Regions from separate parts of the Rhizobium sp. BT-226 genome, predicted to be linked through region 2. Evidence: riboswitches for the same ligand, from Rfam matches in the RefSeq annotation. Region 2 holds a riboswitch; each other region holds the start of a gene.
The links. A riboswitch is a leader RNA that binds a small molecule or an ion and turns the genes downstream of it on or off. The one in region 2 is predicted to bind FMN.
Positions count from the first base shown of each region.

Region 1 (9,791 bases), on a different contig from region 2:
AAGCTCGCCGATACGGTCGCCTCGCATCTGTCGATCAAGATCACCGAGAAGCAGGAGATGCTGGAGACCACCAGCGTCAAGCAGCGCCTCGAAAAGGCTCTTGGTTTCATGGAAGGCGAGATCTCGGTTCTGCAGGTCGAAAAGCGCATCCGCTCGCGCGTCAAGCGCCAGATGGAGAAGACCCAACGCGAATACTACCTCAATGAACAGATGAAGGCGATCCAGAAGGAACTCGGTGACGGCGAGGAAGGCCGCGACGAGATGAGCGAACTGGAAGAACGCATCTCCAAGACCAAGCTATCCAAGGAGGCCCGTGAAAAGGCCGATGCGGAGCTGAAGAAGCTGCGCCAGATGAGCCCGATGTCGGCGGAAGCCACCGTCGTGCGCAACTATCTGGACTGGCTGCTCGGCATCCCCTGGGGCAAAAAGTCGAAGATCAAGGCCGATCTCAACAATGCCGAGAAGATCCTCGAAGCCGATCACTTCGGTCTCGACAAGGTCAAGGAGCGCATCGTCGAATATCTGGCTGTGCAGGCCCGCGCCACCAAGATCAAGGGCCCGATCCTCTGCCTCGTCGGTCCTCCGGGCGTCGGCAAGACCTCGCTCGCCCAGTCGATCGCCAAGGCGACCGGCCGTGAGTATGTCCGCATGGCGCTTGGCGGCGTTCGCGACGAAGCTGAAATCCGCGGTCACCGCCGCACCTATATCGGCTCGATGCCCGGCAAGGTTATCCAGTCGATGAAGAAGGCGAAGAAGTCCAACCCGCTCTTCCTGCTCGACGAGATCGACAAGCTCGGCCAGGACTATCGCGGCGATCCGTCCTCGGCCCTGCTCGAAGTGCTCGATCCGGCCCAGAACATGACCTTCATGGACCACTATCTGGAAGTCGAATATGACCTGTCGGATGTGATGTTCATCACGACGGCGAATACGCTGAACATTCCAGCGCCCCTGATGGACCGCATGGAGATCATCCGGATCGCCGGCTACACCGAGGATGAAAAGCGCGAAATCGCCAAGCGGCACTTGCTGCCGAAGGCCATCAAGGAACATGCGTTGCAGCCGGAAGAATTCTCGGTCAGCGACGACGCCCTGATGGCGATCAGCCAGCAGTACACCCGCGAAGCCGGTGTCCGCAGCTTCGAACGCGAACTGATGAAGCTCGCCCGCAAGGCGGTCACCGAGATCATCAAGGGCAAGACGAAGTCCGTTCATGTGACGGCCGCCAACATCGCCGACTATCTGGGCGTCCCGCGTTTCCGCCATGGCGAAGCCGAGGGCGAGGACCAGGTCGGCGTCGTAACCGGTCTTGCCTGGACGGAAGTCGGTGGCGAGCTGCTCACCATCGAAGGCGTGATGATGCCGGGCAAGGGCCGCATGACGGTCACCGGCAATCTGAAGGAAGTCATGAAGGAATCGATCTCGGCAGCGGCCTCCTATGTCCGCTCGCGCGCTGTCGATTTCGGCATCGAGCCGCCGCGCTTCGACAAGAGCGACATCCACGTGCACGTGCCGGAAGGCGCGACGCCGAAGGATGGCCCCTCGGCCGGCGTCGCCATGGCAACCGCGATCGTCTCGATCATGACCGGCATCCCGGTGGACAGGCATGTGGCCATGACCGGTGAAATCACCCTTCGCGGCCGTGTGCTGCCGATCGGCGGTCTCAAGGAGAAGCTGCTGGCTGCACTTCGCGGCGGCATCAAGAAGGTGCTGATTCCGGAGGAAAACGCCAAGGACCTGGCGGAGATTCCTGACAACGTGAAGAACAATATGGAGATCATCCCGGTATCCCGCATGGGCGAGGTGATCAAGCACGCACTGATCCGGCGGCCGGAGCCGATCGAATGGGACGGCACGGTGGAGACCCCGGTCATCGCAACGGTCGAAGGCCTCGACGAGACGGGCGCAACCATAGCGCATTGAGTGGCCTTTGCCACATTTATGCCCCATTGGCGCAAAACACGGAAAAAGGCTGGCGGAAACGCCAGCCTTTTTTGTGAAAACGTCATGTAGACGCTTGCTTTTCCTTGATTTGCAGGGCTTTTGGGTTTTCGGCGGGCCTGATGAAACCTATTCTGCGCCTAGCTTACTTTTGAGTCGTTTCATACCATTTAGAAAGGGGTGGAAACATGAACAAGAATGAACTCGTGTCCGCAGTCGCCGAAAAGGCAGGACTGACGAAGTCTGACGCGGCTTCCGCTGTTGACGCGGTTTTCGACGTTGTCCAGGCTGAACTCAAGAACAAGGGCGACATCCGCCTCGCGGGTTTCGGCAGCTTCACCGTTTCTCATCGCGCTGCAACGAAGGGCCGTAACCCGTCGACGGGCGCTGAAGTCGACATTCCGGCTCGCAACGTGCCGAAATTCACGCCCGGCAAGGGCCTGAAGGACGCCGTCAACGGCTGATCTGAGATTATCCACCAGCCGGAAACGAGACCGGCTGTGCAGGATTTGAGAGGGGTTCGGCTTTGCCGGGCCCCTTTTGTTTGGGCGGGTATTGCCGCCGCGTGGGCTTTGATCTACGACATTTCTGTTCTCAGGGCGGGGTGAAACTCCCCGCCGGCGGTAAGGGTTTCGGCCTGAGCCCGCGAGCGCCTCCTTCCGCGCCCATGCGGAGGAAGGGTCAGCAGATCCGGTGCGATTCCGGAGCCGACGGTTAAAGTCCGGATGGAAGAGAATGAGTGTCGGCCATGCAAAGGGCAGGGGTTGCCCTGTGTCGCTTGGTCGGGGTTCATGCGTCCTGATTTATGTTGGTCCCTGTTCTGGATAAAGACATGAATCAGACTTCCCTTGCAGTCTCGCCGTCCCGCGCCGTTGTCGGTGCACTCTGGATGGTCCTTGCCGGCATTGCTTTTTCGCTTCTCAACGTCGTCACCCAATGGCTGACGATGAAGCTTGCCTTCCCCTCGGCCTCGGCAGCCTTCTGGCAATATGGCTTCGCCTTCCTGTTTTCTCTGCCGTTCCTGAAGAGGCTCGGTCTTGCGGCGATGCGCACGCTCTATCCCTGGCGTCACCTCGCGCGCGTCGTGCTTGCCGCGCTCGGCGTCGAGGCTTGGGTCGCCGGCCTTGCCACAGTGCCGATCTGGCAGGCGATCGCACTGGTGATGACCTCGCCCTTCTTCATCATTCTAGGCGCCCGGCTTTTCCTCGGTGAGCGCGTCGGCCCGGCCCGCTGGGCTGCGACGGCGGCGGCCTTCACCGGAGCGATGATCATCCTGCAGCCATGGTCGGACGGCTTTGGCTGGGCGGCACTCTTGCCTGTGCTTTCGGCGCTGCTGTGGGGCGCCTCGTCGCTGATCACCAAGAGCCTGACGGGCATCGAACGGCCGGAGACGATCACCGTCTGGCTGCTCGTTCTGCTGACGCCGATAAATGGCGGGCTGGCGCTTGCGGCAGGCTTTGCAGTGCCGACGGGCGCAACCCTTGCCCTGTTCCTGCTGGCGGGGCTGCTGACCGCCGCAGCGCAGTATTTCCTGACGCTTGCCTATGCCGCAGCGGATGCCGCCTACGTCCAGCCGTTCGACGATCTGAAACTGCCGTTGAACGTGCTGGCCGGTTGGCTGTTCTTCGGTTATGCGCCGGCGGGCTACCTTTGGCTGGGAGCGGCTCTTATCTTGTCTGCTTCGCTGTTCATCATGCGAAACGAGATGCGCCGGGAGCGGAAACTCGCCTGACATGATCTGACGCAAAATGCCGCATCTGTCATGCCTCTGTCATGCCGCTCGCGCAGAAAACTCATGTTTCGAATGTTCGACACATGGGGGATTTCATGACAATTTCATCGCGCAAGGCAGCACTTGCTGCCGTGCTTCTCGCATCCGTTGCCTTTCCGGCCGCGGCCGAGCCGGTTTTCAACCGCATCGCGTCCTTCCCGGTCGCCGAGAACCTGCCGGCCGACAAGGACAAGCTTTCGGTGAGCTCCGCCGAAATCATCACCGCGACCGACGACGGCAACACGCTGATCTATAGCGACAGCCCGCTCGGCGCGATCGGCTTTATCGACATTACCGATGCCAAGGCCCCGAAGGCCGGTGGCGCGCTGATGATGGACGGCGAGCCGACCTCAGTCACCTCGAGCGCCGGCAAGGCGCTCGTTGCCGTCAACACCTCCGAAAGCAAGGCGAAGCCCTCGGGCCGTCTCGCGATCGTCGACGTGGCGAGCAAGAAGATCGAAAACACGTGCGATCTCGGCGGCCAGCCGGATTCGATCGCCCTCAACAAGGACAAGACGCTCGGCACCATCGCAATCGAAAACGAGCGCGACGAAGACGTCAATGACGGCAAGATCCCGCAGATGCCGGCCGGCGACCTCGTCGTCTTCCAGGTCAGGAACGGCACCGTCGACTGCGGCACCATCAAGCACGTGGCGCTGACCGGGCTTACCGGCGTTGCCCCGGAGGATCCGGAGCCGGAATTCGTTGCCTTCAACAGCCTGAACGAGATCGCCCTGACGCTGCAGGAAAACAACGAGATCGTCATCATCGACGCCAACACGGCTGAAGTGAAGACGCATTTCTCCGCCAGCAGCGTCGATCTCACCGGTATCGACACCAAGCGTGACGGCGCCCTGAAATTCTCAGGCGAAGCCAAAGGCGTACTGCGCGAACCGGACGCCGTGAAGTGGCTGGACGACAACCGCCTCGTCGTCGCCAATGAAGGCGACTACCAGGGCGGCTCGCGCGGCTTCACCATCTTCGACAAGACGGGCAAGCTTCTCTACGAATCGGGCGCATCCTTCGAACGCGCCGTCGCCCATATCGGCCACTATCCGGAAAGCCGCTCTGGATCGAAGGGCGTCGAGCCGGAAGGCCTCGAAGCCGCCAAGTTCGGCGACGACCAGTATTTCTTCCTGCTCGCCGAGCGCGCCTCGGTCGTCGGCGTCTATAAGGATACCGGCGCCGATCCCGAACTCGTCCAGCTGCTGCCGTCAGGCATTTCGCCGGAAGGCGCGATCGCCATTCCCGCCCGCAATCTTCTTGCGACCGCCAACGAGGTCGATCTCGGCAAGGACGGCGGCACGCGCTCGCATGTGATGATCTACGAGCGCTCGGAAGGCGAGAAGGCCTATCCGCAGATCGTCTCCGCCGAGAAGGACGGCAATCCGATCGGCTTCGCAGCCCTTTCGGGTCTCGCCGCCGTTCCGGGCAAGCCGGGCCTGCTCTACGCCGTCAGCGACAGCGTTCTGGGCTCGCAGCCGACGATCTACACGATCGATGCCAGCAAGAAGCCGGCCGTCATCACCGACGCCCTCGTCGTCAAGCGTGACGGCGCCGCGGCCCAGAAGCTCGACATCGAAGGCATCGCGGCCGCCGCCGATGGCTCCTTCTGGCTCGCCTCGGAAGGCTACAGTGAGCGTCTCGTCCCGCACGCGCTCTACAACGTCAATGCCAAAGGCGACATCAAGGCCGAGATCGCCTTGCCGAAGGAACTCGTCGCCAACGAAATCCGCTACGGCTTCGAAGGCGTGACCATTGTCGGCACCGGCGACGACACCACGCTCTGGATGGCGATCCAGCGCGAGTGGAGCGACGACGAGAAGGGCTTCGTCAAGCTCGTTTCCTACAACCCGAAGAAGAAGGAATGGGGTGCCGTTCGCTATCCGCTCGACAAGACGGAAAGCGGCTGGGTCGGCCTGTCGGAAATCTCTGCCCAGGGCGACAACGTCTACATCATCGAGCGCGACAACCTCGTCGGTGATGCCGCCAGGCTGAAGAAGCTATACAAGGTCGCGATATCGGAGCTGAAGCCCGCCAAGCTCGGCGGCGAGCTGCCGGTCGTCAAGAAGACCGAAGCCCACGACTTCCTCGGCGAACTCAAGGCTGCCACCAACGGCTATGTGCTCGACAAACTCGAAGGCTTCACCTTCGACGCCTCGGGTAAGCCTTACGCGGTCACCGACAATGACGGCGTCAGCGATTCCTCCGGCGAGACGCTGTTCTTCCCGGTCGATCTGAGCGCGACAAACTGAAAGCTGCCCCTCACCCTAGCCCTCTCCCCGTCAAAACGGGGAGAGGGGACGTGCCATGCGAAAGGTCGGCGTGGGACGGAGAGGTCGCGGCTTAGTCCCTTCGAGCGGGGAGAAGGTGGCGGCAGCCGGATGAGGGCATCTGGCCTCCCCAGCAAAGAAGCAGTACTCCGACCCTACCAGCGCTGATGCACATGCGGCGCGATCAGCCGCTCATAGATCTCGCGCGTGGCCGCCATGACATCGGCCGAAAGCGGCGCCAGGCCGGCGGCGGCCGCGTTGGCCTTGGCCTGATCGGCATTGCGGGCACCGGGGATGACGACGGTGACGGCATCGCTCATCAGGATCCAGCGGAGCGCGAAGGCGGCCATGGTCGCGCCTTCGGGCACCAGCTTGCGCACCTCTTCCACCGCCTGCAGGCCGACCTCAAAGGGCACGCCGGCAAAGGTCTCGCCGACATCGAAGGCTTCGCCGTTGCGGTTGAAATTGCGGTGGTCGTCGCTGGCAAAATGTGTGTCCCGGGTGATCTTGCCGGAGAGAAGGCCGCTGGCGAGCGGCACACGGGCGATGATCGCCACATTCCTGCGGCGCGCTTCCTGGAAGAACAGGTGGTCGGGGCGCTGGCGGAAGATGTTGTAGATGATCTGGATGCTGACGACGCCGGGATATTCGATCGCCTTCAGGCCGTCCTCGACCTTTTCGACGCTGACGCCGTAACCCTTGATCTTGCCGGCCTTCTGCAGTTCGTTCAGGCCCTCGAAGACTTCGGGCTGGTAAAGCACGACGCGCGGCGGGCAATGGAGCTGCACGAGGTCGAGGCTGTCGACGGCAAGATTCGTCAGGCTGCGGTCGATGAAGCCTTCAAGATTAGCCTTTGTGTAGCCTTCCGCGACATGCGGATTGAGGCGGCGGCCCGCCTTGGTGGCGACCATCGGCCGTTCGCCGCCACGCGTCTTCAGCAGGTCTGCGATGATTTTTTCCGAGCGGCCGTCGCCATAAACGTCAGCCGTATCGATGAAGCTCATGCCGGCATCGAGGGCGGCATTCAGTGCCGCGCGCCCGTCCGCCTCGCTGATATCGCCCCAGGAGCCGCCGATCTGCCAGGCGCCGAAGCCGACATTGGTGACGGTGAAGGGCATGCGGCCAAAAGCATGGTGTTTCATGAAAAATCCTCCTACTGCATGTCGCCCGGAAGCGTGCGGGGACAACGACATGCATAAAAACAAAGAGCCAAAGCGCGTCGCATGATTCAAGTAAGATGCGACGCGCTGATGAAAGACACTGGCACTATCAGCCGGGTGACTTTGCGGCAATTGTCGATCCGGCTTTGATTGGTCGCCCCGATGAAATATCGTTCTGCTACAAGGCTTCAACCGCATGGATGGAAAAGGAAAGATCATGGAGATCAAACCCGTCGGCTCTCGCCCCTCGACGAAGCCACCGGCCGACTATTTCACCGGCGCCGTTCGCCAGGATCCGCTGATGGAAGCGCCAGCGCCGGCACGGGCGAGGGCGGTCTCCGTCACCTTCGAACCCGGCGCCCGCACGGCCTGGCATACGCATCCGCTCGGCCAGACGCTGATCGTGACATCAGGCAAGGGTCTCGCCCAGAGCTGGGGAGAGGACATCCGCGAGATCCGCGCCGGCGATACCGTCTGGTTTGCGCCGGGCGAAAAACATTGGCATGGTGCTGCCCCGGATACGGCGATGACGCATATCGCCATTCATGAGGCGCTGGACGGCAATCACGTCGACTGGATGGAAAAGGTCAGCGACGAGCAATATTCCGGCAAGGCGTGATCAGAGCCGCTTCAGGCAATAGGAAAAATGCGCGTGCGATTCGACCGTCAGGAACTCGAATTGCCAGCCGTAATCCTTGCAGAACTTGGTGACCGCCTCGACGACGCCATAGACGATCGGCTTGACCGTATTGCCGGTGCAGAAATCATGCCCGGCAATGCGCCCCGTCCGTTTCACCTTCTTTTCGCAGAGCAGCAGCTCCTGCCAGGTGAGCTCGAAGGAATGATCGGTATCAATATAGGCCCAGTCGAGGAAATCGTCTTCGAATTCGGCAAGCTTCTCGAGCGACGTGCCTTGCATCAGATGCAGCCGGCCGGCCTCGATCTCGGCGGCGAAATTCGTGTGGATCGCATCGAGCCCGGAGCTATAGCGATCCATCGACCAGGGATCGATCAGATAGAGCTGCGCCGGACGGTTCTTTTCCAGGATCTCCGCCGTATATTCGCCGAAGGCTGCGCCCACTTCGACGCCGATGCCGCCATTCGGAATCCGGTAGAGCAGCTCGCCGCGATCCGGCAGCAGGCGGGCGTTTTCCATATGATGGGCGCTGAGCGGAGTGCGAGGCATGCTCGCCCGGAGCGCCTGCCTTTCTTCACGTGTCTTCATCTCTGATCTCGGGATTGCGGGCGACTGACGGCCCTGATGCGGTTTGACGGGAAGGTAGGAGCAGCCGGCACCGATGACAACCGCGTGACAGGAATTTGCTTCTTTCGGACAAATCGCTAAGTTCCATCTGTGAACTGACGAAAAAGCCTCGGGAGGAGCGATTTCATGAGACGCATGTGGCCTGAAGAATTCAACGCCATCATCAGCGGAGCTGAGGAGGTGATGTTGGAAACACCAGCCGAGGCCGGCGAAGCGCCGCTGCAGCGCAAGGCGCTGAAGGCGCGAATCACCATGCAGGATTACGAGCGGATCTGGCCGCTCGCCGAGATGCGCTTCCGGCTTGGCGAAAGAGATGGCAAGGCCATCACGCTGATCACCACCAATCCCCATTACCACGCGTGGCACCCGAAGGACGGCGGCAGCGTCGATTCCGTGTCGGATAGCGGCCGCCATTACAAGACGGAGTATCTCGTCGTGCACTTCCTGCTCGACGACGTGAAGGAAACGTCTCCCGCCTGAGGTGCTAAGGCCCGGTGCGGCCGGAAGCCGCACCGGCGTCTTGTGGAAGCCAAGTTGATCCCGACGCTGATGACAACGGCGGCGATATCGCTAAGCTTGGGCGGAACATATCCTTACGAAATTGGAGGTTCGCGTGACGGGCAATGTGCTGGATATCCCGGTCAAGACTGTGGATGGTCGCGAGACCACGCTCAACGAATACAAGGGCAGGGTGCTCCTAGTCGTCAATGTCGCCTCGAAATGCGGGCTCACGCCGCAATATGAGGGACTGGAAAAGCTCTATGGCGAAAAGCGCGAGCGCGGCTTCGTCATCGCTGCTTTCCCGGCCAACGATTTCAAGGGCCAGGAGCCCGGCACCGACGCCGAGATCCTCGATTTCTGCACCAGTACCTACGACGTCACCTTCCCGATCTTCTCGAAGATTTCGGTCAAGGGCGAAGCCCAGCACCCGCTTTACCGGCAACTGACCAAGTCGGGTGTGAAGACGACGGGCGACGGCCCGATGCGCGAACGCCTGAAATCCCACGGCATGACAGGCAGCGACGAAGACGACATCCTCTGGAACTTCGAAAAATTCCTGATCGGCCGCGACGGCAAAGTCGCAGCCCGTTTCGCGCCGGATGTGACGGCGGACGATTCGCGGCTGGTTTCCGCGGTGGATAAAGAACTGGCGAAGGGATGAATGGTGGGCGATGAGCACCCACCGGACAGCGGGATGCTCATTACCCCGATCACGCTCTCACATCTCAGTCGGAGAAAATGAGAAAGCGCATCCGGCGCCGTTCCAAGATCCTCAGATCCCAAGCACGGTCACAAGCGGGGGCGTAAAGTCCTTGAAGCCCACTCTCGGCCAGTCGCACCTCTTATCGAATTTCGTCTTTGGTTCGTGGCGCTGGCATTGC
Region 1 is NZ_JAOYTI010000002.1:126,510-136,300, reverse strand. It holds gene lon (endopeptidase La) at 1-1,923, shown strand, start outside; gene hupB (DNA-binding protein HupB) at 2,130-2,405, shown strand; FMN riboswitch at 2,528-2,682, shown strand; gene OIU37_RS10785 (DMT family transporter) at 2,774-3,673, shown strand; gene OIU37_RS10780 (esterase-like activity of phytase family protein) at 3,757-5,967, shown strand; gene OIU37_RS10775 (aldo/keto reductase) at 6,141-7,127, opposite strand; gene OIU37_RS10770 (cupin domain-containing protein) at 7,363-7,764, shown strand; gene OIU37_RS10765 (class I SAM-dependent methyltransferase) at 7,765-8,370, opposite strand; gene OIU37_RS10760 (hypothetical protein) at 8,536-8,889, shown strand; gene OIU37_RS10755 (glutathione peroxidase) at 9,023-9,571, shown strand; gene OIU37_RS10750 (hypothetical protein) at 9,683-9,791, opposite strand, start outside.
Region 1: linked by a shared signal. The riboswitch ahead of OIU37_RS10785 (DMT family transporter) and the one ahead of ribB (3,4-dihydroxy-2-butanone-4-phosphate synthase) in region 2 are both predicted to bind FMN.

Region 2 (9,791 bases):
CGGCCCTCGGAGGCGGCGATGGCGATCTGCGAGGGGTGCTCGACCGTTGCGGCCAGCCGGGCGACGAGATCGGCCGGGAAGAACGGGCAATCCACCGAGACGGTGGCGACATGGGTAATCGATGGCAGGCCGGCGGCATAGACCATGGCCGCATGGATGCCGGCCATCGGCCCGGCCTTGCCGGGAAAAAGGTCGGGAACGACAGGCACGTCCTCGGCGGCAGTATCGGCATTGACTGCAACGAGCGGGATCTGCTGCGAGAGGCGGGTCAACACATGGCGGAGCAGGCTCTCGGCCCCAAGCATTACGCCCGCCTTGTCGCGGCCCATGCGCTGCGAGCGGCCGCCGGCCAACACGACGCCTGCTATGTCAGATCTGTCGAGCGAGAAGTCAGCCATCACACTGCTCAAAATCCTTCCTCAGACCGGCGCGCGCGGCGCGGATTCCTGCGCGATCGGAGACACGCGGCGCTTGGCCTCACGATAGAACGTATAGAGGCCGGAGGCGATGACGATTGCAGCCCCCACGAGCGTCCAGCTGTCAGGCACTTCGGCAAAGAAGAAGAAACCCAGCAGGGAGGAGAAGATCAGGCTGGTATAGCGGAACGGGGCGACGAAGGAGATTTCGCCGGTACGCATGGCGAGGATGACCGACTGGTAGCCGACCAGCACCAGTACAGAGGCAAGCAGGAGATGCCCGAGCGCGGTAGCGCTGACCGGCTGCCAGCCGCCGAGCACCGGGATGAGCAGCGCGCCGAAGAAGGAGGCTGACATGGCGGTGATGACGGTTATCATCAGCGAGGGGATTTCCGGACTGATGCTCCGGGTGGCGAGATCACGGCCGGCTGTCGTCAGCACCGCACCGACGCAGAGGAGGGCGGCGGCAGTGAAACCTTCCGGGCCGGGGCGGATGATGATCATCACGCCGACGAGGCCGACGAGGATTGCCGACCAGCGCCGCCAGCCGACCGGCTCGCCGAAGAAAAGCGCCGCACCGAAGGTGACGACCAGCGGCAGCGACTGCAGGATCGCCGAGGCATTGGCAATCGGCATCATGCCGAGCGCGGTGATATAGGTGACGGCGGAGAGCATCTCGCAGATGATCCGGAAGATGATCATCGGCTGCAGCACGACGCGCCAGGAGCGTAGCGCGCCCATTTTCCAGGCGATCAGATAGACGAGCAGGCTGGTAAAGAGGCCGCGCAGGAACATGATCTCGCCGGCGTTCATATAGGCGACCACCGATTTGGACAGGGCGTCGCTTGCGGAAAAGCCGGCCATCGCCATGCTCATATAGATGGCGCCCTGAGTATTGCGTGACCGCGGCATGAAGAGATTCCCTTTACCTGTGCGCTCCTTTTAGTCGCGAAGATGGATGAAGGGAATCGGATGAATGTCACACCAGGCATAAATCGATCATGCAGTGCACAACGGCACTGATGCCAACGCAGGCATCGGGGTGGGAGTCCCAGCAAATCCCCGTTTTATAAGACGAATTCCGCTATTTCCGACGCCGCAATCACGGCGTCGATGGGGAAACGTCGTCGCGCCTGCCGGTTCGCCCATAGGCGTTTTTCTCGTGCTGCGCGGGAAACGGGTGGCTGCATCGTCTGAAGTTTGAGCATCTCAGATATCGCAACAACCCAGGAGAGACCGATATGACACTTCTCAACGATAAGATCGCAATCATCACCGGCGCAAGCTCCGGCATCGGCCGCGCGGCGGCGAAACTCTTTGCCCGGGAAGGCGCCAAGCTCGTGGTTACCGGCCGGCGGCAGGACGCGCTCGATGCCGTCATCGCCGAAATCGAGGCGGAGGGTGGTCAGGCCGTCGCCATATCCGGCGATGTCAGGGACGAGGCTCTGCAGGCAAGGCTCGTCGAGACGGCAGTCTCGCGTTTCGGCCGGCTCGACATCGCCTTCAACAATGCCGGCATCATCGGTGAGATGGGGCCGGTCGCCGGGTTGTCGCTGGAGGGCTGGCGCGAGACGATCGAGACCAATCTCACCGCCGCGTTCCTCGGCGCCAAGCACCAGTCGGCGGCGATGGGAAAAGGCGGCGGATCGCTGATCTTCACCTCGACTTTCGTCGGGCACACCGTCGGCATGCCTGGCATGGCCGCCTATGCGGCGAGCAAGGCGGGTCTGATTGGCTTCGTGCAGGTGCTCGCCGCCGAACTCGGAGCGCAAAAGATCCGCGTCAACGCACTGCTTCCCGGCGGCACCGACACGCCCGCCAGCATCACCAACGCGCCTGATGCCACGCCGGAGGTGCTAGCCTTCGTGGAGGGGCTGCATGCGCTGAAACGCATGGCGCAGCCCGAAGAGATCGCCAATGCGGCGCTTTTCCTCGCCTCCGACATGTCGAGCTTCGTCACCGGCACGGCGATGGTGGCGGATGGCGGGGTTTCGATCAACCGGACATAGGACGGGCAAGGGGAAGGTGTCGTCAGAGTTGCGGCGGGGCTATGCCGCCGCAACAAAGGCACCGATCAGGCGACTTCGCGTATGTCTCTTGCTGCCTGGCGGTCGAGATAGGCGACCAGGTCCTCGATGGTGACGAGCGGGAGGTTGTGGCGTTCGGCAAAGAGCGTGAGTTCGGGCAGGCGGGACATGGTTCCGTCGTCGTTGGCGACTTCGCAGATGACGCCGGCGGGGATCCTTCCGGCCAGGCGGGCGAGGTCGACGGCGGCTTCAGTGTGGCCGGGGCGGCCGAGGACGCCGCGGGGATTGGCGCGCAGCGGAAAGATGTGGCCGGGGCGGGCGAATTCGTCAGGCTTTGCGCGATCGTCGACGAGGGCGCGGACGGTGGCGGCGCGGTCGGCAGCCGAGATGCCCGTCGTCGTGCCCTTGAGATAATCGACCGAGACCGTGAAGGCGGTTTTGTGCGATTCCGTATTGTTGGGCACCATCAGCGGAATATCGAGCGCATCGAGACGCTCGCCTTCCATGGCGATGCAGATGAGACCACGGGCGTGGGTCATCATGAAGGCGATTGTTTCCGGGGTGACGGCATCGGCCGCGACCACGATATCGCCTTCGTTTTCCCGGTTCTGGTCGTCGACGACGACGACCATCTTGCCGCTGGCGATGGCTGATATGGCATCTTCAATTGTTGCGATAGTCATGCTGTCTGGCCTTTCAAGGGTTATGTCAGCGGGCTGACATGGTCTGCAAGGCTCAATCCGTGAGCCAGCCTTCTGCCCTTGGGCGAACAAACGTCAGCCGACTCCGGGATGGAGTGCGACTGCCCGTGTTGTCCTCTTCCATCCGGACTATACCGTCGGCTCCGGCATCTCACCGGATCTGCTGACCTTCCGACAGGAGGTGCCGGAAGCGCTCGCGGGCTCCAGGATTGCTCCTGATACCGCCGGTGGGGAATTGCACCCCGCCCTGAGAACATTTCAAAGATAGGATCAAACACAGGCGGATGGCAAGGTCACTCGACCGGGCGAAAATGCAAAGCTGCCCTAACGCCGATGGACACACTGTTCACACGGAGGCGACGACCGTGTCGCCTTCCGCGCTTCATTGGTGGTTTGATCTTTCCATGCATGTCGTTGTCCCAAAACCGCTGCGCAGTTTTGGGCGACCTGTGTCAGGACATGATCAGCCCGCCGTCGACATTGATCGTCTGGCCGGTGATATAGGCGGCGTCATCGCTGGCGAGGAAGGTGACCAGGCCGGCGACGTCTTCGCCAGAGCCGGCCCGTTTCATCGGGATGCCCTCGACCCATTCCTTCATCAATTCGCCGGGAGCGTAGTTGCCGAGCAGCTTGCCCCAGGCCTGGTCGTTATAGGCCCACATGTCGGTCTCGATGATACCGGGGCAGAAGGCGTTGACGGTGATCTTCTCGGTCGCGACTTCCTTGGCCAGGCTCTGGGTGATGCCGACGACGCCCATTTTCGAGGCGGCATAATGCGGCGTGTAGATGAAGCCGTCGCGCGCCTGGCCGGAGGCGGTGTTGATGATGCGACCGCCGCGCTTGTGCTTGCGCATTCTAAGAATCGCCTCCTGAGCGCAGAGGAAAACGCCCTTTGTGTTGACGGCCATGACCTTGTCCCACTCGTTTTCGGTCAGGTCCTCGACGCGGGCGATGGTGATGACCCCAGCATTCTGGATCGAGACGTCGACCGCGCCGAATTCCCTCTCGGCGGCATCATAGAGGGCGGTGACGCTCGCCTTGTCGGTGACATCGCCGATGAAGGAGATCGCCTTGCCGCCTTCGGCCCGGATTTGTTCGGCGACGCCGTGGACCAGGTCCTCATTGGCCGATACGACGAGATTGGCGCCTTCTTTCGCAAAGCGTTTGGCGATCGCCGCTCCGATGCCGCGGCTACCCCCGGTAATGACGACAGTCTTCTGCTCAAAGCGTTTCATGCTCTTTCCTTGTGTCCGTCGATAAACAGCAAATCTGGGTGCGACCTACCATGCGATCATTATTAGAGCTCAACCGGTTGTCGCAAATTCAGGCAGTCTTGAGCGCCGATGACGACGCGCCGAGCCATCCGCCCGTTCGATCGGCGTGAAGGGCGGGCAGACGACGATATCGCACGCCGTCATACCCGTTGGTCCCTTCAGCGCCTCGATCTCAGCCAGGGAGGAAGCGAGACCGTGCATTTTCCAGCGGCGGCAATGAGTTTTCTCATCGCATCACCAGCAGCAGAAACCGCCGTCGACGAGAAGATCGACGCCGGTCACGAAACTTGCCGCATTCGACAGCAGGAACACCGCCGGACCTACCATCTCATCCACCGCTGCCATTCGCTGCATTGGCGTCTGCTCTTCGAAGAGCTTGGTCTGATGAACCATCTCGGGACGGGTGTTCATGGGCGTTGCCGTGTATCCGGGGGAGATGGTGTTGACGCGAATGCCGCGGTCGACCCATTCCATCGCCATGGACTTCGACATATGGATGACGCCCGCCTTGGAGGCGTTATAGTGCGCTTGGCTCAGCCCGCGGTTTACGATCACACCGGACATGGAAGCGATGTTGACGATGGAGCCGCGTCCATTCTTCAGCATGGCGCGAGCCTCTGCCTGGCAGGAAAGAAAGACGCCTTTCAGGTTGATATCCATCAACGTCTGATATTGGTCCTCCTCCATCTCTTCCGCAGCGTTCGCGTTAGCGATGCCCGCCGCGTTGACTGCAAGTGTCAATGGGCCGAGATCGGCCTCGGTACGTGCTATTGCCTCTCCAAGGGAAGATTTGCTCGTGACATCCGCCGCGATCTGGATCGAGCGGCGGCCGGCGGCGCGAGTATGTTCAGCCGTCTTGGCCAATCCGTCGTCGGTTCGGCGGTCGAGCAGCGCCACGTCGGCGCCGCATTGCGCAAGGCCGATGGCAATGCGCTGCCCAATGCCGCTCCCGGCTCCGGTAACGATGGCAACCTGGCCGCTGAGATCGAAAAGCTTCGGGGCGTTCAGAGTGATGTCGGACACCGCTCTTCCTTTCTCTGTCTGTTTAGATAGTGGCTAGCTCCATGACCGAAACGTCATTCGCCTCGTCACGATTGAGAATGCCTGCCTGTTTGCCTTGGGCAAGCACGAGAATGCGATTGGAAACTCCGAGAACCTCCTCGAGGTCCGAGCTTACGACGATGACCGCCACGCCCCGTTTGGCAAGATTGACGATGATGTCGTAGATGCCCGCTCGGGCGCCGACGTCGATGCCTCTCGTCGGTTCGTCGAGTACGACGACCTTGGGATCGCGCATCAGCCACTTCGCGATGACGACCTTCTGCTGGTTGCCGCCGGACAGGTCCGAGGCATATTGCTCCGCACGGCCCTTTACGCCGAACTTGGCAACTGCCTTCTCCGCAAACGAGCGCTTGACGCGCGGCGTAATCCAACGCCCGCCCAGCTTGTCGAGATTGGCGTAGATAATGTTCTCGCTGATCCGGTGCCCGACGATGAGCCCCTGCTCCTTGCGGTCTTCCGGAACCATCACGACACCCTTGGCGATCGCGTCCGCCGGATCGCGCAGCCTGAGTTCCTCGCCTTCCAGCTTGATCGAACCGGCACTGATTGGGTCTGCTCCCGAAATCGCACGCACCAGTTCGGTGCGGCCGGCGCCGACCAATCCGGCGATCCCGAGAATTTCTCCGGCCCGCACCTCGAAGGTAACATTACGGAACGAGTTTTCCGGCGAACTCAGCCCGGATACCTCAAGTACCGGTCGGTCTGTCGGAACGGGCAGGGCGGGGAACAAGCGGTCAAGCGGGCGTCCAACCATGCTCTCGACGATCGTTCGCACCGGGGTCGCGCTGTCTGAGAATTCTTGCACCCGCTCGCCGTCGCGAAGAACGACGATCCGGTCGGTGATCTGCTTGATCTCTTCCATGCGGTGGGAAATGTAGACGATGCCGACACCTTCTGAGCGAAGCTTCCGAACCTGTTCGAAGAGAGCTTCCGTCTCGGCGCCGCCAAGGGCGGCTGTCGGCTCATCGAGGATCAGCAGCTTTGCGTTGAGAGCAAGTGCCTTGGCGATCTCGATAAGTTGCTGATTTGCCGTGGAAAGGCCGGCGACCGTCCGCGTTGCAGGGATGTGAAGGTTCAATCGAGCGAGCTGGTCCTGGGCCCGGCGAACCATCTGGGCGCGGTCGACGACGCCGTTCTTCATCGGCCAACGTCCGATGAAGACGTTTTCCGCGATCGACAGCTGCGGCAGAAGCTGCAGCTCCTGGTGGATCAGGACAACGCCCTTGTCGATCGCTTCCCTTGGGGTGGCCGGGGCATAAGGCTGCCCCAGCCATGTCATTGATCCTTCGGACGGTGTGCGTGACCCGGCGATGATGCCTGATAGCGTTGACTTGCCCGCTCCGTTTTCACCGAGAAGTGCAACCACTTCGCCCGGATAGACGTCCAAGCTGACATTCTTCAGAACCTGGAGCGGCCCATACCATTTGGATATGCCCCTCAGGGAAAGAACTGGATCAGTCACGGCACACCTCCTCAAGACCTCAACTTCATTACGGATGGTTGGCGATGAAGCCTGCGACGTTTTCCTTGGTTGTCAGCGTGGCATCCAGGAGCTGGACCGGTGGCACCTTTTCTCCGGCGACAAGCTTGGCGGCGTTTTCAACCGCGTCGCGGCCCATCTTCTGCGTCTGCTGGGTCGCAGTTACGTTGAAGACACCCTTGCTGAGCGCTTCGAGAGCTGCGGTGTCACCATCGAAGCCGCCAACCACGATCTTCTGGGAAGGATTGGCGACCTTGATCGCCTGCGCGGCGCCGAGGGCGAGGCCGTCGGCCTGGGCGAACACGATCGAAACGTCCGGATTTGCCTGCAGCATATTCTGCATGATCTGGAAGCCTTCATCCTGGCTCCAGATGTTCGAGAACTGCTCGGCGACAACCTTGACGTCCGGATATGCCTTGAGAGATTCAGCGCAGCCCTTCGAGCGATCGACTTCCGGCGTCGTGCCCTTCTGGCCGTGGATGATGACCATCTTCCCCTTGCCGCCGGCTTCCTTCAGGATGTAGTCGCACACCGCCTTGGCAGAGGCGACGGAATCCGTTGCAAGGAAGGTATCACCGGGTGCTCCGTCGGCGTTGCGGTCAACGTTCACGACCGGAATACCGGCGCTTTTCGCGAGCTTGACCGGAACGGTCGCAGCCGCCGCACCTGCCGGAATGTAGATCAGCGCGTCGATTTTCTGGGTCAGAAGGTCCTGGATCTGATTGACCTGCGTCGGCCCGTCGCCCTTTGCGTCGACGGTGATGACTTCGATGCCGCGCTTCTTGGCTTCGGCTTCGACGGATTGCTTGATCTGGTTGAAGAAGTTTGCCTGAAGGTTGGCAACGGCCAGGCCGAGCTTCTTCAGTTCCGCCGCATGTACGGGGCCGAGCGTGAGGCTGAGCAGTGCAGCAGACGCGAGCATGGTGCGCGCAATTTTCATTGTATTTCCTCCGTTGTTGATGGAACCCTCGGGTATGTCCTCCCCCTCGGGGTATTGATCCGCCCCAACATTCCGGGGCGGAATTCCGGGTCCGCCAACACGGCGGACCCCGCTCGTCAGGCGCGACGCCGACGAATGGTCTCCGCGCCGACCGCGAGCACGATGACGATGCCGATGATCACTTGCTGCAGGAACGGTGAGACGTTGAGAAGATTGAGCCCGTTGCGAAGGACGCCGATGATAAGAACACCGATCAGTGTCCCTCCGATACCGCCCGCGCCCCCCGAGAGCGAAGTCCCGCCGATGACGACGGCAGCGATGGTGTCCAGCTCATAGCCCAGGCCGCTGGACGGCTGGACGGAATCCAGCCTGGCGGCCAGTACGATGCCTGCGAGCCCCGCAAGGACTGAACTTGCGACATAGACGCCAATCGTCACGAGCGGGACGTTGATACCCGCCAGCCGAGCGACTTCCGGATTTCCTCCCACCGCGTAGAGCATGCGACCTTCGGACCGGAAGTGCAGGAAAAGCCACGCAGCAAGAACAACCGCAAGCATGAGGAACACAGTGGCTGTCAACACGCCGAAATGGCGATCGATTGCCAGCATCATGAACCAGTCGGGAAATCCGACGATCTGCTGGCCGTCCGTGATCATATTTGCGACGCCGCGAGCCGCGGACATCATCGCAAGAGTGGCAATAAACGCGGGAACCCTGAATTGCGTCACCAGAAGTCCGACGATCAGGCCCGAAACGCCCGATGCGACCAGAGCAAAAGCGATCCCGACCGGCAGCGGTAGGCCGGCGACATTCGCAGTCCAGCCCATGACCATCATCGCAAGAGCGAGTGCCGAGCCGACGGAGAGATCGATGCCGCCGATCAGAATGACAAAGGTCATTCCGACGGCCATGATGCCGAGAACAGTGATCTGATCGAGGATGTTGAGGCCGTTCCGAACCGAAAGAAACGTGTCGGTGCTGAAGCTCAGAAAGACGCAAAGCGCGAGCAGCCCCACGAGCGGCCCGGTGGCTCCCTTGAGCTTGCTCAACCAGGCGCCGGACGAAAGCCCGTTTTCATTGATTTCGAGCGCCACCATTGTTCCTCCCTATGCCTAGGCTAACCGCTAGTTCATCTAGAATAAATATTCACTGATGCTGGAAAATTCATTAACAAGTTGCCTCCAAGCTGTCAACAGGATTTTCTAGACCTGCAACTGCCAGTATACTGCTTAAAGGGCTTGACTAATCGGCACCATGTGCAAAAATATTGATAACTGAATATTTATGCATGAGAGGAATCCATGAATACGACAGAACTCGAGCGGATCGCTCGCGAGATTCGATTGCGCGATCTCCAGGCGGTTTTCGAAGCGGGCGCCGGCCATATAGGCGGGGAAATGTCTGTTATCGACATTTTGACTGCCCTCTATTTTCGTGTGCTGAATGTTTGGCCCGATCAGCCGAAGCACCCCGACCGCGACAGGTTCGTTCTGTCGAAGGGACATACGGCATGCGCTCTGTATGTGACGCTCGCAAAACGCGGCTTCATCCCGGAGGAAGAGATTTCCACCTTCTTGCAGCCGCATTCGAGGCTGAACGGGCATCCAAATTGCAACAAGGTTCCTGGCGTCGAAACGAATACCGGGCCGCTCGGGCACGGTCTTCCAGTCGCAATAGGAATGGCGAAAGCCGCCAAACTCTCGGGCGCGAAATATCACACCTACGTCGTCACCGGCGACGGTGAGATGCAGGAGGGCTCCAACTGGGAAGCGATCATGGCGGCCGCGCAGTTCAAGCTCGATAACTTGACGCTGGTCATCGACCACAACAGGTTCCAGCAGGGCGCCGCCCTGGCGGAGACCAACGATCTCGCCCCGCTGCGTCCGAAGCT
Region 2 is NZ_JAOYTI010000001.1:797,959-807,749, reverse strand. It holds gene mobA (molybdenum cofactor guanylyltransferase MobA) at 1-398, opposite strand, end outside; gene OIU37_RS04145 (DMT family transporter) at 420-1,328, opposite strand; gene OIU37_RS04140 (SDR family oxidoreductase) at 1,658-2,425, shown strand; gene ribB (3,4-dihydroxy-2-butanone-4-phosphate synthase) at 2,491-3,126, opposite strand; FMN riboswitch at 3,253-3,403, opposite strand; gene OIU37_RS04130 (glucose 1-dehydrogenase) at 3,597-4,379, opposite strand; gene OIU37_RS04125 (SDR family oxidoreductase) at 4,653-5,441, opposite strand; gene OIU37_RS04120 (sugar ABC transporter ATP-binding protein) at 5,464-6,942, opposite strand; gene OIU37_RS04115 (sugar ABC transporter substrate-binding protein) at 6,971-7,900, opposite strand; gene OIU37_RS04110 (ABC transporter permease) at 8,017-8,997, opposite strand; gene OIU37_RS04105 (transketolase) at 9,202-9,791, shown strand, end outside.

Region 3 (9,791 bases), 400 kb from region 2:
GGCGACAGCCAGGGGACGAACACGAAACAGCAGACGATCGGCGCAACCGCCCCCGATGTCACGCCGGTGATGCCGGGGTCGGCAAGAGGATTGCGCGTCAACGTCTGCAGCACGTAGCCGGAGACGGCGAGCCCCGCCCCGCCGGCTGCCGCCGTCAGGCTGCGCGGCAGGCGTAGCGTCCAGACCAGAATGGATTCGATTTTCCCGTCAGGCACCAGAAGCACGCGGACCGCAGTCTCGATCGAAAGCGGCTTTGCACCGACCAGTAACCCAAACATCACCGCCAGCGTGGAGGCGGCGACGATGAGCCCTATAGCCAGAGTCGATTGCCGGGGGCCCATCACAGGTCTTGTCCTGAGCTTAATTCTGCAGTTCGGCGGGAATCAACTTGGCAGCTTCCGCCCTCACATCAACGGCCGGGAACGTGTCGGGATAGAGATAATGTGCCGCCTCGCGCAGAACGATCTCGCGGGCAATCGGGCCATTGGTCTCGACCCACTGGTCGCCGACATAGAAGACCCGGTTGTTCTTGACCGCCGACAGCTGCGACCAGATAGGATTGCTCTCATGCGGGCGATCCGGGCCGGAATCATAGACAAAGATGACCTCGGGGTCCTTCTCCAGCATGGTTTCGAGGCTGAGATCGATACCGAACTCGCCGCCCGGGGTCTTCGGCCCAGGAATATTGTCGCCGCCAATCGCCGCCACGATCGAGGCCGACGTGTTTTCCGTGTGAAAGGCGAAAGGCGTTGCGCCGCCCCACATGATCATGAAGCGCGGATGAATATCCTTCGGCGCCTTTGCGGCAAATTCTGCAAGATGCTTGCGGAAATCGGTATTCAGCTGCTCGCCGCGTTCAGGCTTGCCGAGCAGCTTCGAAAGTGCGGCGGTTTCGCCGTAGCTCTCTTCGAGCAGTTCCATATTGTAAGCGACATAGGGGGCGATGTTCTGTAGCTGCGCCGCGTTGCCGACCGTATAACGGCGGATCGCGATGATAAGATCCGGCTTCGCCTCGGAGAGAAGCTCGAGATTGGGCTTGGCGCGCTGGCCGATTTGCTTCATCTCAGAGGTCAGACCAAGCAGGAAGTCTGGCTCGCGACGCGCCGTCATGTAGGTGCTTGCGACCGGCTTGATGCCGAGCGCCAGGGCGACGTCATCGGCGAAATAGGAAATCGAGGCAATGCGCTGCGGCTGCGCCGGGACTTCGACGGTGACGCCGCGGTCGTCAACGATCGAGACTTTTTTGCCCTCTTCGGCCTGAGCGGCCCCTGCCATCAGAATTGCAGACAGCCCCAGAGCAGAGAAAAATGTGCGTGCGTATCGAGCCATGCGTGAAACCTCCCGTCCAATGTGCGGACAGGCTTTAGCCAAAAAAGCGGAGTTTCACAATCATGATTCTCTTGCACGCTTCCGGGATTGGACAAAGTTGCGGCCGGCAGGAAAACGCCCCATACGCGGCACCCGGTCTGCCTTGCGGCTCAATTTTCCGGCTGGGTGAAGACCGCGCAAGGCTGGGCAATGCCGCGCAAGCTGTGCTCTCCGAGCGGCATCAGGGCCGTCGCCGTATTCGCTGCAACCGCGCCCGAGATCAGCACGCTTCGGCCGAGCGGCTTGCAAAGTCCTTCCAGCCGGCTGACGAGATTGACGGCGGGGCCGATGGCGGTAAAGTCCAGCCGGTCGGCTGCGCCGATATTGCCCCATAGGATCTCGCCGAAATGCAGCGCCGCGCCGAAGGGCAGCGGCGCCAGCCCCTGCGCCTGGCGTATCTGGTCGAGATGGGCCATGCCGGCACGGCTGGCAGCAACCGCCCTGAGGGCTGCCTCGCAGGCTTCCCGGTCTCCGTGGCCCACCCTTCCCGCATCGTCGGAAGCGCCCATGACCGGAAAGATCGCCAACACACCGTCGCCCATGAATTTCAGCACCTCGCCGCCGAAGGCGTGCACGGCGCCTGCCACACGATCGAACCAAGCGTCCAATGTGGCGATCATCGCATGCGGCTCGGTCACCTCCGAAAGCGCGGTGAAATCGCGCAGATCGGCGCAGAGAAGAGCGGCACGGATGGTCTCGCCGGTGCCGCGGGCAAGCTCGCCGGCTTGCACCCGGGCGGCACTACGCCGGCCGAGATAGGCTTCGAGCAGGGCTGCCCGCGCCTCCCGCGCCGCGAGCGCTGCGAGCGGTGCGGCGGCAAAACGCGCGACCTCGCGCAGCCGGTCGGCTTCGGCCGGAGCGAATCCGCCGGCCCCTGCCCCGTTGTCGATACCCGCCCAGCCGAGCATAGGACTATCCTGCGAAGGCCCTCTTCGCTCCTCCCATACCGGCCCGAGCGCGGTCAGCCAGTCGCGCCCGGCCTTGCTCTGCGGAGCTGCGGCAAAGGCCAGCGCCTCGATGACAGCACCGGTCTCGGCCCGCCACAACCAGGTGCGCCGCGCAATGATCGGATGTGGCACCGAAAGCGTCAACGTGCCGCCGGAAAGCGGCAGGCCGTCGGCCAGCAGCCGGCGCCCGAGTTCGGCCAGAAACCGTTCGGGACCGGGCGAGGCTCCGGCCTCGTCAACCAGCCAGGCAAGGGGAGATGGCAAATCCATACCGTGATCATGGCACGCCCTGCGGTGCAGCCGCAAGGACATCCCCGGGTTGTCGACAAACCGACATCCCGCACGTCCGTCAGGACGCCTCTCGAGGCATTCGTCAGGACATTTCCATCGATCAGCCTGTTGTCTCGAGCGCGTCCGCCCGCAGACGCCCGACATTGACAGCACGCCCCTGTCGAAAACCATTCACCGCGGTGGAAAACGAAAAATGGACACTTTAAACTTGCGCCGCTTTGATTCCATTATAAGGTCGTTCGTCATCGTGTGATTGAGGGGTGCGATGGGTACGATATTCTGGCCGAAAGATCCGCTGGATGGGAATGACATGACGCTGCTGACGTCGATCCTTCGGCGATGGTGCGAAAGATATCAGGTCGAGCTGACGGCGGACGAGAGCAGCCGTAAGGCGAAGGAACTCGTCGAATGGTTCGAATTCGGCGTCAAGGATCCCATAGAGCTCGAAGAACTGATCGACGACAAGTACTGGCTCGTCAGCAAGATTTGAGCATATCGGACCAATCCGGAGAACGTTGCCAGGCAGCGTCGGCGAAGCGTTTCATCAGAAAAGGCCGGGCGAAAATCGCTCCGGCCTTCGTCCATCTCCATCTAATGCATGTCGCCCAAAGTGTGCAGCGGTTTTGGGACAACGACATGCATAAATCAAAGACTTAAAGCGCGTCGCATGACGCCGGTTTGACGCGACGCGCTTTAAGCGAGACGTTTAGTAATCATCCCGCCAACGGCGGTCGCGATCCCAGCGCCTCTCATGGCGCCAGCGCGGGCCATCCCAATCCCGGTGACGCCGCTCCCAGCCCCAGCGAGGCGGACCACCGTAGAAAGCTACCGGCGGTGGGCGGCGCCAGTTTCGCCGGCATTCGCCCCAGCGCGTCAGATGCCAGCCGCGACCGCAGGCGTAGTCGACCTTTGTGATATTGCTCTGGACATTGATTGTCCCAATCGGCATCGCCTGCGCTGTGCCGAACGAGAGGCTGCCAGCGAGCAAGGCAGCCGCGATAGAAAGTGCCTTCATCGAGAACTCCATTTCAATCCAGCCGTCCATACCTTATGACCGCCAAATTGAACTGGAGATGAACTGCGCGTTCATGTTTGCGGGAGAAAAAGAAGCGCTTCCGCACGGCCGGTCCGAACGCTCGCCGACCGCTGTTGTCGCAACGGCAAGCGCTTCAGAGCCGCCCCGCCGCCCGCAAAAATTGTTCATGTCCTGCCGTAAAAAGGATCGGGACCCGGATCGCGACCGGCGGCGACCTCGGTCAGCCGTCCGAGATAATGTGCCCAGCCCTCCGCATGGCCGGCGCATTGCTCGGCGCTCGGCAGGCCGCTATGGGTGAGCCGCAGCAGCGTTCCGCCTCCCTGTTCGATCAGATCGATCTCGACCAGGCTCGACCCCGGCGGCACCACCTCGCTGCCGTCCCAGCCGAAGCTGTAGGCAAGGCGATGAACCGGCACCACCTCTCGAAACGAGCCGCGCGCAAAGCGGGCGCCGGTAACGTTGACGAGATAGAGCCCGCCTGGCTGCGGCTCGACCTGCGCCTCCGTTCCCATCCAACGCAGGATCTTTTCCGGGTCGGTCATCAACGCGAACACCGCGGCCGGCGGCGCCGCGATATGCGCCTCACGGTGGACGACGAATGGGTCTTGCATCTCACTCTCCCGTGGTTTCCACGGCCCTGCCCGTCTCCGGTGGAGACGGCGCAGCCTGTCCTGCCGTGCTATTCTGACGTGAATGTCCTCACGCACAGCATGTAGGCGCAAGCCCATCCTCCGCAAGAGGGCTTGCCCGTCGCGATCGACCAACACACGAAATCGCCGCGTCGGGACCCCGATCCTGCATTGGCCGCGAAGCATTTCGGCCTATTGCCAGCCCGTCACCTTCCCCCTATTGTTCGCGCCGTTCTCAGGGCGGGGTGCAAGTCCCTACCGGCGGTATGCAATTTAGATTGCGAGCCCGCGAGCGCCTTCTTCGGAAGGGTCAGCAGATCAGGTGAGATGCCTGAGCCGACGGTCATAGTCCGGATGAAAGAGAACGTGCGTTCCTGCCGCCCTTGCGGCTGTCGGGGACGTTCGTGATCGCCTTGGGTGATGTGTCTGTTCGCCAAAGGAGATTACCGTGACACCCACCCGCTATGCCTTCGTCAAAGCCAGCTGGCATGCCGACATCGTCGACCGCGCCCTTGATGGGTTCCATCAGCTTATTCCGCCCGAGCAGATCGATGTGTTCGATGTTCCCGGCGCATTCGAGATGCCGCTGCTGTCGCGCGATCTTGCGGCAACCGGGCGCTATGCCGCTGTCGTTGCCGCCGCCTTCGTCGTCGACGGCGGAATCTACCGTCACGAATTCGTCGCCCAGGCTGTCGTCGATGGGCTGATGCGCGCCGGCATGGATACCGGTGTGCCGGTGCTGTCGGTTTCGCTGACGCCGCATCAGTATCAAGAAACCGAGCACCACAAACAGATCTACCGCGCACATTTCGTCGAGAAAGGGCGCGAGGCTGCAAAGGCGGCTTTGACGATCGGCAAAACCCGCGCCGCTCTCGCTGCGTGAAAGCGGCTCGACGAGCAGAAGAACAACAGCCGATGAAGACGGCGGGGTCAACCCGCCGTCGACCACTCAATACCGATAGAATAATTGATTCGACGCCCTCACCGCGCTGTGGTCCACTGGCGGTGACATGTATCGCCATTCTTAACGCATCCAAAACCCCAAGGAGCTGAAGATGAGCAATGCAATGCGCAGTGAAACCCCCATTGAGACCCCGAATACACGGCCCGTCGACACCAAGCTCGAGGTGGTCGTCATCCCCGTTTCCGACGTCGACCGCGCCAAACGTTTTTACGACGGCCTGGGCTGGCGGCTCGACGCCGACTTCGCCAATGATGCCGATTTCCGTGTGATCCAGTTTACCCCGCCCGGCTCCGGCTGCGCGATCATCTTCGGCAAGAACGTCACCGCCGCAGCCCCCGGCTCCGCCCAGGGGCTCTATCTTATCGTCTCCGACATCGAGGCCGCCCGCCGCGATCTCATCGCCCGCGGCGTCGAGGTCAGCGAAGTGTTCCATGACGCGGCCGGCGTCTATGCCGGCAAGGACGAACCCTATCTGTTCGGGCGGCTCCGCATTGCCGGCCGCGATCCCGATCACCGCAGCTACCGCTCTTTTGCCTCCTTCAAGGATCCCGATGGCAACGGCTGGCTGTTCCAGGAAGTCACCACGCGCCTGCCAGGACGCATCGACGCCGACGGGACGACATTCGCCAACTCAACCGATCTTGCGTCAGCCATGCGCCGTGCGGCGACCGCGCACGGCGAACACGAGAAGCGAAACGGCGGCAAACACGACGAGAACTGGCCGGACTGGTACGCCGAATACATGGTCAGTGAACAGGCCGGCAAGCAGCTGCCCTTGTAGGCAAGGGCGGCGGCATCACGCAGACGGTGACATCATTTGAGAAGCGTCTCGGCGGCATCGGCGCGGCGCTTCATCGCGCCTTCTTGGTGCACGGCGGTCACCAACCGTCGAGCCGGTCCCGCTGACCGTTGATCAGCGAATTGGACGTGGCACTGGCCAGCTCCTTGCCGGCTCGGCTTGGCGATCTGCGTCTCCTGAGCCAGGCCCGAACATGGCCGTCCGAAAGATCTTCGAGAAGCCAGACATCAGACATCGAGCCACTGGAGATCGACGGTGCCGGGATCTCAGCCGCCATACCACATCCGCCGCAACAGGTGATCGCCGCGGACGAACTGGTGATAGAGCGCGGCACCGGCATGGAAGACCAGCAGGCCGACAAGCAGGAAGGCGCCGAACCCATGCGGGCCACGCGGCGGATAGGCGGTAAAATCAGGCAGCGTGGCGCCGGCTGCCCCGAAGATGGCGGGAGCAGCGCCACTGAGGATCATCATCCCGATACCGCTGGCGACCATGCCGAGAATGAAAATGTAGAAGGCGACGTGGACAAAGCCTGCCAGGCGCTCCTGCCAGCGAGGCAATGCCTGCGCCGGCGCAGGCTTGCGATCGAAACGCCACCACCAGACAATGCGAAGAGCCGTGAGAAGCAGGACGACGACGGCCATCGGAATGTGGAAACGCAACAGCCCGGCCTTGGTCGCGGCGTCCATGGCATTGGCAGCCCGGAAGCCGGAGCCGAGCAGCGCCAGGATCAGAACCGCACTCAGCCAGTGGATCGAGACCGCTATTGCGCCATAGCGATCAGGCCTGCTCTTCAACATCTCCATGTCCTTCCAGTTTGCTGCGCAGCGCCTTCATGACGGCATGCGTGGTTTTGAGATCCTCGACCTGAAGCCCTTCCGCGAGCATGTCGACCCAGGGGGCCTGCAGACGCATGGCGGTTTCGTATGCCTGTTCCCCCTTGTCCGTCAGCACGACGAGCTGTGCCCGTCGGTGGTGCGGGTTGGGCTGGAACGCCAGAAGTCCTTCCTTCTCCAGATCGTTGACGATGCGCTGGACGTTCTGGCGATTGGCCCCCATGTCGCGCGCCAACCAAGCGACCGGCTGTGGCCGGCCTGCTGTGACGACGGTGCCAAGCACATGCCAGCGGGCGCTGGTTAGGCCGAGCCCGTCGACGAGCTTGTCGCCCGCGTTGATCATCCGGTTGTTGAGCCGGAAGAGATCCAGAATAAGGTCGGTCAAGGCTGTTCCGGCCGGGGTCCGTTGAAGTTCATCCATTTGTCACCATATAGCTATATTGACATCATAGTGTCAAAGTGAATATATCCGTATCACCAGATTGACATCATGTAACCAAACCAGATGGAGTCGACCATGTCGCTCATGCGCCCGATGGACCCTGCCTTCCCAATCGATCGCCAAATCGCGATCGATGCCTCCGCGATCATCCTCATCAACCTCTTCACGCTCGACAAGGCCGATGAGCAAGCCTTCCTTGATACCTGGCAGGCCGATGCGGCCTTCATGAAACGGCAGCCGGGCTTTATCTCGACCCAGATGCACCGCGCCATCGGTGAAAGCCCTGCTTATCTCAATTATGCCGTCTGGGAATCGACCGCCGACTTCCGGGCGGCATTCTCGCATCCGGAGTTTCGGGCGAAGCTCTCGGCCTATCCGTCCTCGGCGGTCGCCTCCCCGCATCTCTTCCAGAAGGTCGCCGTGCCGGGCATCTGTGTGGCGTAGCGGTGGAGCATGACGGAGGAGTTCCCAGGCTCGCCGGAAGCCGTCATTGCGATGCGGAAGACATCTGCGACGTTATCCAATCGGAAAATGCGAGCATGGCCGCTGTTGGCGGCCTCGATTGCAGTCGGGTTAGCCAATAGCTCCCCAACGATATGGTCGTAGGAAAAGGTTGTCTTATTGCCCCCGAGGATAGATGTCTGAAAAACATCGACGGCGGCGCCAGAGCGATCCCCAGTCCTTGCAGGGCCGCCTCCATCATGGCGAGGGAAGAGTCGAAGACGATACCTGCGTTTATCTGCGCCGCCGGAGGAACGTTCGCTGCCGCAAACCAGGTGCTCCATTCGTCCGCCCTGTAGCTCCGCAAAAGCGTCGCCTCGACCAGGTCTGCAGGCGACCTCAAACGCTCGGCCAATTTGGGCGTGCACAAAGGAGAGAGCGGAGCGTCGAACAGACGCAGCGCCTCTGTGCCGTGCCAGGAACCGCTGCCGAAGCGAATGGCAAAGTCCAGTCCCTCGGCCGCCATATCGACGCGATTATTGTTTGTCGAAACGCGCACATCGATAAACGGGTGCTGCTGTTGAAAATCCGAAAGCCTTGGCAACAACCAGCCGACGGCAAACGTCCCGACCACACCCAGGAACAGCAATTCCCGAACCTGCCCGGCTTCAATCCGGTCCAGCGTGATCGCCATCTGATCGAAGGAATTGGTCAGGGTCGGCAAAAGAGCCTCGCCTTCTGCAGTAATTTTCAAGCCTCTTGGGAGACGCTGAAAAAGGGCAGCCCCCAATCGTTTCTCCAGGCTTTTGACCTGTTGGCTTACAGCGGCCTGAGTAACGCAAAGCTCGATCGCGGCCCGGGTGAAGCTGAGATGTCTTGCCGATGCTTCGAAGGCTCTCAAGCCATTTAAAGGGAGGAATTGCCGAACCATCTTAGCCCTAGATTTTCTTGGATCTCCTCCGAGATATCATCGTTTGCTGCCGTAAAACAGTGCCATTAAATGCCGTCCTCATGCGCCTTTGCGCTGATGAAGCTGCTTTTAGAGGATGAAGAAATGACGCGTGATTGGATAGGAATTCTATCGGCCGCATTGGTCTCGACATGCATTTCCACAAGTGGCTTTGCGGCTGACGAACTGAAACTGAAAGCCATCTCTGACGCAGCGGTAAAGCCGATCATGGATAAATACGGCATTCCGGGCATGGCCGTTGCCATCGCCGTTGACGGAGAGGACCACATTTTCAACTACGGCGTCGAGTCGAAGGAGACAGGCAGGCCCGTCACCCCGGTGACCATGTTCGAACTGGGATCGATCAGCAAAACCTTTACAGTCACCCTCACTTCCTACGCGGACGTGACCGGCCGACTCTCGCTGTCGGACAAGGCAAGCAAATATCTTCCGTCGATGAAGGGAAAGCCGTTCGGCGATATCGTGCTGAAGGATTTGGGCACCCATACGGCTGGCGGATTTCCGTTGCAATTTCCCGACGAAGTCAAAACCGAAAAGCAGCTGATGGAGTATCTCGCAAGCTGGAAACCATCATATGCCGCCGGAACGCACCGAACATACGCCAATCCAAGCATCGGCGCGCTCGGATATATAACGGCAAAAAGCATGGGCAAAGATTTCGCAGCTCTTATGGAAGACCAATTGTTTCCCTCCCTGGGATTGAAAAGCACGTTTATTGATGTGCCGAAATCGCGGATGGTCGACTATGCCCAAGGCTACAAGCGAACCGGTGAGCCGGCTCGGATGACACCTGCCATTCTTTCGTCCGAGGCCTATGGAGTGAAATCCACAGCAAGCGACATGATCCGGTTCATCGACGCGAACATGGGTCTGGTCGAGCTGGACGATAAGCTGCAGCGGGCGATCACGAATACGCACAAGGGATACGTCGACGTCGGCGCGATGACCCAAGACCTTATTTGGGAACAGTATTCCTATCCCGCGACGTTGACGACGTTGATGGACAACAATTCCGGCGCCATGCTCAAGACCATATCCGCCAAGCAACTGACGCCGGCGATGGAACCG
Region 3 is NZ_JAOYTI010000001.1:1,202,688-1,212,478, forward strand. It holds gene OIU37_RS06145 (iron ABC transporter permease) at 1-341, opposite strand, end outside; gene OIU37_RS06150 (ABC transporter substrate-binding protein) at 361-1,329, opposite strand; gene OIU37_RS06155 (adenylate/guanylate cyclase domain-containing protein) at 1,479-2,585, opposite strand; gene OIU37_RS06160 (hypothetical protein) at 2,872-3,096, shown strand; gene OIU37_RS06165 (GCG_CRPN prefix-to-repeats domain-containing protein) at 3,313-3,621, opposite strand; gene OIU37_RS06170 (SRPBCC domain-containing protein) at 3,807-4,253, opposite strand; FMN riboswitch at 4,499-4,641, shown strand; gene OIU37_RS06175 (6,7-dimethyl-8-ribityllumazine synthase) at 4,720-5,154, shown strand; gene OIU37_RS06180 (VOC family protein) at 5,327-6,016, shown strand; gene OIU37_RS06185 (hypothetical protein) at 6,114-6,311, opposite strand; gene OIU37_RS06190 (cytochrome b) at 6,301-6,834, opposite strand; gene OIU37_RS06195 (MarR family winged helix-turn-helix transcriptional regulator) at 6,815-7,291, opposite strand; gene OIU37_RS06200 (antibiotic biosynthesis monooxygenase) at 7,388-7,756, shown strand; gene OIU37_RS06205 (LysR family transcriptional regulator) at 7,800-8,684, opposite strand; gene ampC (class C beta-lactamase) at 8,808-9,791, shown strand, end outside.
Region 3: linked by a shared signal. The riboswitch ahead of OIU37_RS06175 (6,7-dimethyl-8-ribityllumazine synthase) and the one ahead of ribB (3,4-dihydroxy-2-butanone-4-phosphate synthase) in region 2 are both predicted to bind FMN.